2 regions of the Peribacillus sp. FSL M8-0224 genome follow, and region 2 is predicted to be linked to the other one. Evidence: riboswitches for the same ligand, from Rfam matches in the RefSeq annotation. Region 2 holds a riboswitch; the other holds the start of a gene.
The links. A riboswitch is a leader RNA that binds a small molecule or an ion and turns the genes downstream of it on or off. The one in region 2 is predicted to bind S-adenosylmethionine.
Positions count from the first base shown of each region.

Region 1: linked by a shared signal. The riboswitch ahead of MKX49_RS20075 (methionine ABC transporter ATP-binding protein) and the one ahead of MKX49_RS22965 (5-methyltetrahydropteroyltriglutamate--homocysteine S-methyltransferase) in region 2 are both predicted to bind S-adenosylmethionine.

Region 1 covers NZ_JBBOOJ010000001.1:4,169,109-4,172,521, reverse strand. The annotation lists gene MKX49_RS20085 (nuclear transport factor 2 family protein) at 347-715, shown strand; gene MKX49_RS20080 (GNAT family N-acetyltransferase) at 809-1,285, shown strand; SAM riboswitch class I at 1,403-1,514, shown strand; gene MKX49_RS20075 (methionine ABC transporter ATP-binding protein) at 1,754-2,770, shown strand; gene MKX49_RS20070 (methionine ABC transporter permease) at 2,792-3,413, shown strand, end outside.
Region 2 covers NZ_JBBOOJ010000001.1:4,719,218-4,722,630, forward strand. The annotation lists gene MKX49_RS22950 (MIP/aquaporin family protein) at 1-557, opposite strand, end outside; gene MKX49_RS22955 (glycerol-3-phosphate responsive antiterminator) at 783-1,325, opposite strand; gene MKX49_RS22960 (hypothetical protein) at 1,499-1,918, opposite strand; SAM riboswitch class I at 2,075-2,176, shown strand; gene MKX49_RS22965 (5-methyltetrahydropteroyltriglutamate--homocysteine S-methyltransferase) at 2,258-3,361, shown strand.

The sequences.
Region 1 (3,413 bases), 550 kb from region 2:
TGCCATTTGCAGCTCCTTTTTTTTATGGGTTGGGGAGTAAATATTTAGAGGTAAAAAAGGAATGGCCGCTAGTATTGTGGAATAAATGGTTTACTTAGAAATCTGTTGTGAGTCCAGTTACGAAGTAAGCCAGCTAAAAATAGTAATATAATGGGGACGGCAAAAACGTTAAAAACGAGAAAATGCCGCTGACCGCAAGATGAGCCAACTGCTAATCAGCAAGCAGCTGGATAAAAAAACTTAAATCGCATGGTTCATGAATTACTGAAAATCTACGTATTAATTATTCACGATTTTCCTATTTCGTTTCTTCGAGGGAAATGGTTGAAAAAGGAGGACAAGATGAATGGACAGGGAATCTTCATTATTAAAAGAGCATTTGTATCAGCTGGAGGAGAAATTGTTAAAATCTGAAGTTCGTACATCTCCAGAAGTGCTTTCATCCTTATTGAAAGATGATTTCTTTGAGTTCGGCAGTTCGGGTAACATATGGTCAAAAAGCGATTTTATGGGGCAAGAGGGAGCCGGAGCGGTGAACATGACATTAAGTCAATTTGAGATGCATCGATTGTCTGATGATACCGTGCTAACTACATACCGGATTTTTGATGAAGATAAGCTGGAACATACCTTAAGAAGTTCAATCTGGAAATGTGCGAATGGAAGATGGCAAATGTTTTTTCATCAAGGTACAAAAACAAAAGGGCTCCTTTAAGCTTTTTTTTTATGAAAAAGAAAGTTTTTAAATTTTGAAAGGTACATGAGTTTTCCTAGCATGAAAACTATTTCACTAAAATGATAGGGGTGGATGAAGTTGATTTTTCGTACCATTGATACGGACAAGGATAAAGATACTATCATTAATTTCCGGAAAGATTCCTTTGTTGTAAGTTTTGGAACTGATGCTGGTTTTGGAGATGAACATGCCTATTTGCAACGAATGGAAGAAAGGGTCCGCAAATTTCCGGATGGACAGGTGATCATTGAAAAGGACCAAGAACCGATTGGACAAATGGAACTTCAAATTCGGGAGTATGAAGGAACTGAAATTGGCTATGTGAATCTATTTTATCTTATTCCCGAATACCGCAGTAAAGGCCTTGGCAAGGAATTGGTTCGCTACGCAGAAAACTTTTTCAGGCAATTTAATGTATCCGAATATCACTTAAGGGTTTCTCCGGATAATCAAAGGGCGATTTCTTTATATACGAATTCAGGCATGGTGAAGATAAGGGAAGAAAATGAAAAATACCCTGTATGGAGAATGAGTAAATCATTATATTAATATAATTAAAAAGTATCAATTCACTATACTATGAAACTATTTAGAGCGATGAAAAATATGGTTGACTTTAGCGAAATTAGAATATATAGTGAAGGACATAATTAAATATAACGTTAATTCTTATCAAGAGATGTGGAGGGACTTGGCCCTATGATACCTCGGCAGCGGGTTTTTACTTTTGTAAAAATACTGTGCTAATTCCAACGGACGAAAGTTTGAAAGATAAGAAGGAGCTTTTCTTAGATAATTAATTTAAGAGTTTACTCTTTTTTATGTCTAAAAGAGGCCTCTTCTGTCTGATGACGGAAGAGGCCTCTTTTGTTTATTCAAAATGTATATGGTTATTTGGAGAATTGGTGCAATTACTCGTGAGTTTGACAGAATTTAACCCTATCATTATGAAGCGTTGCAAAGCTCTTCTCTCTGGATAAGGAATTCGTACAAATAAACAGCATGGGGGGAGATTGGATGATTGAGTTTCAAGGTGTTAAAAAGGTTTATCAAACAAAGAAACAGACTGTCGAGGCTTTGAAGGGCATTGATTTGACAGTGGAAAAGGGGGATATATTCGGGGTAGTCGGTTATAGCGGGGCCGGAAAGAGTACGTTGATCAGGTTGGTGAATTTGCTTGAACATCCTTCAGATGGTTCGGTGGTTGTTGGGGGCAAGGATTTAACCAAATTAAGCCCGAAGGAATTACGGGCAGAAAAGAAAAAAATCGGGATGATCTTTCAGCATTTCAACTTACTAAACTCAAAAACTGTTTTTGATAATATTGCCATGCCGCTGGTTTTATCGGGAACTCCAGCTAAGGAAATCAAAGAACGTGTAGGCGAGCTATTGGAGTTCGTTGGCTTATCGAGCAAAGCAAAGAGTTATCCGGAACAACTATCCGGCGGGCAAAAGCAGCGGATCGGCATTGCGAGGGCGTTGGCTACGAATCCATCGATCTTATTGTGTGATGAAGCTACGTCGGCATTGGATCCACAAACAACGAGTGCAGTTCTGCAGCTCTTAAAAAAAATTAATAAAGAATACAATATCACCATTTTGCTAATCACTCATGAGATGTCTGTCATTCGGGAAATTTGCAATAAGGTAGCGGTCATGGAGGGCGGCTGCGTCGTTGAACAAGGTTCGGTTTTCGAAGTTTTTGCCAAGCCGCAAACGGATATTGCAAAAAACTTCGTGAGAACGGTCATACATGACGAAATTCCACAAAGTTTCTTAAAAAGCATAGGGTCCCATATCCCGATTATTTGGAAAATTAATTTTATTGGAACTACTTCGGGTACTCCTTTACTTTCAACCATCTCGAAGAAATATGATGTTCATTTAAGTGTCTTATCAGCCAATATTTCTGAAATCCAGGAAACTCCTTTCGGGAATTTGATCATCGAAGTGACGGGGAGCAAAAATGAGGTCGACAAGGCTTATCAATATATTAAAGATGAGGGGATTCTCGTCCAGGAGGTGCAAGTATAAATGGGTAATACGCTTTGGGGAATGGAAATAACGGCAGACCAGCTGTCGACAGCTTTCGGTGACACACTTTATATGGTAGCCATCTCATTGATATTTTCCGGATTGATCGGGCTTCCGCTCGGTATCCTGCTTGTCATTACAAGAAAGGGTCACATCCTGGAGAATAAATGGATTTTTAATGTATTGAACCCGATCATCAATATCCTGCGGTCCGTTCCTTTCATCATCTTGCTTGTAGCACTCATTCCGTTTACAAGAATGATTGTCGGCAGTGCGATCGGAACGAATGCGGCCATTGTTCCGCTAATCTTTTACGCGGCTCCTTATATTGCCCGGCTTGTGGAAAACTCGCTGTTGGAAGTGGACAAAGGGATCATCGAGGCAGCTCAGGCGATGGGGGCGACAACATGGCAAATCATTTACCGCTTTTTGATTCCCGAGGGACTTAGTTCGTTAATCCTGACATTTACAACAGCGACTATCGGGCTTGTTGGATCTACCGCGATGGCAGGTGCCGTCGGTGCAGGCGGGGTCGGGGATTTAGCCTTGGCTTACGGTTACCAAAGGTTCGATACGATGACGATGATCGTCACAGTGGCGGCGCTCGTGATCATCGTTCAATTATTGCAATCCACCGGGAATT
Region 2 (3,413 bases):
GGGTTAATGGCGTATCCTGTCGTTCCCCCAAGTGACATCCCGATCACGACAATCAATAACCCGACTGCGAATGGGTTTAGACCCTCTGTAAAATCATTGGCTCCTATAAATAATAGACCAAGAATAAGGATGAAAGTTCCAATCATCTCACTTAATAGATTTGAAAATGTGTGCGGGATTGCAGGTGAAGTCGCGAACACACCAAGCTTCGCCCCTGGATCATCCGTAGCTTTCCAGTGTGGCAAATAGTGCAGGAATACTAGAGTTGCGCCGAGTATCGCGCCAATCATCTGGGCAACGATGTAACCGGGCACATCACTCCATGGAAATTCTCCAATAATGGCAAACCCAACTGTGACCGCCGGGTTTAAATGCGCCCCGCTTATGGACCCCACTGCAAAAACACCCATGGTAACAGCCAATCCCCATGCAATCGTGATAACGATCCAGCCGGCATCTTTTGCATAGGAACCCTTTAAGGATGAACCTGCCCCAATACCTGCTCCGAATAAAACTAAAATCATCGTGCCTAACACTTCTCCCCAAAATGGAGTCATGATAAAACCCTCCCCTGATAATTTTTTAAACCTTGCCAACAAATAAAAGGAGATCCGCAGCAGAACTATCTTCATAAAAAAATTATGAATAGATCTGTTGTGAATCTCCTAGTCTCCGTCACATATATTAACTTGTACTGTAAAATATACTAGGTTATGAAAACGCTGTCAATAATTTGTGAGAAATTAATCTATTTTTCTGTAATTTTTTTCAATTTTTCCCTATTAGACGATATCCCATAATTCAGTTTTTGAAGTGGTGATTGACGATGCCCCTGCATCAAGGGCATTCAGGACTTCATCCGAAGTACGTATGAGGCCGCCTGCAAAAATCGGTGTCTGCAATCGTTCCTTCACTTCTTTTATCATCCATGGCATGGCGCCCGGCAATACTTCGATATAATCCGGCTTTGTTTTCTGCACCAGCTTATAACTTTTCTCAAGCGCGTGTGAGTCTATTAAAAAGATTCGCTGGATGGCAATGACCCCCTTTTGCTTCGCCTTCAATATAACGCTTGATTTAGTCGAAATCAGCCCATAGGGGTTATATTCCTGACAAATGAATTCCGTCGCGTACTCATCACTTCTTATGCCATGGATCAAATCGACATGATAAATCATTTTCTTATTATGCTGCTTTGCCATCATACTTACATTTTTCAATTGTGAGATATGCAAATCAAGAAACACACCTATTTCATAGGAACTTTCTAGAAATCTTTCGAAATCCTTCATGCTTGCTGAAGCAGGCAAAATCTTCTGATCCATCATTATCCTCCTCATTCCCAGAAAAACTCAAAACTTCAAGTCATTTAGTATATTTTAAAGAGCTTGATTTATCAAACACATTTTTTTCATGAACCATGTCATCTTAACACTATCATACCTGGCAAACCCTTTATAGGTTACGGCTAAGGATATATGTAAAATATCCCCTTAAATCATATAGAAAGATTCATTTTCAATGCACCTTCGGCGAGTTCATACGATTTAATTGTGCCAATCGGAATTTTCCTCACGATGCTCCAAGCATTAACATTCATTTTGATTGCTCTTTTTTCATATTCAAAAAATGGCGGTCTGTTAAATATCCTTTGGTTGATGAAATTCCTGTCAACGGGTTCCATTTCCACTAATTCAAATGAAATCGTTCTTTTTTCCACATGAACCGGTTTTAATGTAATCCGGAAAGCTACGTTTTTCTTAAACATCATTTTTTTAACTTCCATCATTCCGGAAAGCACAATATGCCTTGGCGTAATCTCGACTTTAATATCCTGACCAGATGATTTCATTTTTATGATTCTCTCTATCATGGCTTCAGTTACCGTAATCGGTATGCCATTTTTGAATGGACTCATCCTTGCATCCCCTCCCCACTCAAAGCATATGCCGGATTCCCTGATGCCGTTAACATTTCAGCCCAGATTAATAAACGGTATATTCGAAATATTCCAGCTCCCCCCCTTGACCTTCATAAAAACTACCTGTATAGTCATAGTTAATTTAATAGACAACTCTTATCCAGAGAGGTGGAGGGACTGGCCCTTTGATGCCTCAGCAACAGACTGATCTTGTACTGTGCTAATTCCAGAAGTGTAAAAACTTGAAGATAAGAAGAGTATATAGCTTTGTTGCCAACACCTCTTCTTATTTTTAAGGAGAGGTTTTTTATTTTTAAAAGGAAAGAAGGAATCAACATGTCAATCACATTAACGAAAGCACCGTTCAGGGCGGACCACGTCGGAAGTTTATTAAGACCGGAACGTTTACATATTGCCAGAAAGGACTTTAAGGAAGGTACCATTTCAGCTGAGCGGCTTCGTGAAATTGAAACTGAAGAAATCAAACGGATCGTCGATAAACAAATTGAAGTTGGTTTAGAGGCCGTTACGGACGGTGAGTTCAGACGAACATGGTGGCACTTTGACTTCCTCGAACATTTAAATGGCATCGAGGGATATGTAACTGAAAAAGGCCTCACATTCGATGGTGTGGAAACAGAGAGATATAATGTTCGCAATACCGGGAAGGTTTCATTCAACCCTGAACATCCCTTCATTCGTGATTTCATTGAATTGAACAAAATAGTGAACGGACGTGCCGTTGCCAAGCAAACCATCCCCAGTCCGAATCAATTATTTGCTGCAGGCATTCATAATGAAGACGTCTACCCTGATATCGAAGACTATGCAAATGATATCATCAAAGCCTATCAGCATGCTTTGAAAGCCTTTTATGAAGCAGGTGTGCGTTATCTTCAATTGGATGATGTATATATTGCCAGACTTTCAGCTCCGGATTTCCAGTTCAAGGATGGAAAATATACGAGGGAACAATTAATTGATCTTGCACTTCGGGTCATTAATGGCGCATTGGAAGGCAAACCAGAAGACCTTATCGTCACTACCCACCTATGTCGCGGAAACTACCAGTCGACATGGGCGTTTGAAGGAAGCTATGCCCGTATCGCCCCAACTTTATTGGCAAAAGAAAAAGTGGATGGATTCTTCTTGGAATATGATGATCAACGCTCTGGGGATTTCAAACCATTGGAATACATTCCAAATGGCGGTGCACGGGTCGTACTGGGTGTCGTCACTTCAAAAAATGGGGAAATCGAGGACAAGGAAGCTGTTAAGGCACGCATTAAAGAAGCCTCGCACTTCGTTCCGCTCGAACAATTATGCTTAAGCCCCCAATGCGGCTTCGCCTCCACACATCACGGCAACAAGCTAACCGAAGCACAGCAATGGGAAAAACTGAAATTCGTCGTTGATGTAGCAAAAGAAGTATGGGAATGATTATTTTGCGGGGACTTTAAAACTTATTTACAGGATTCGAACAACCTAATCG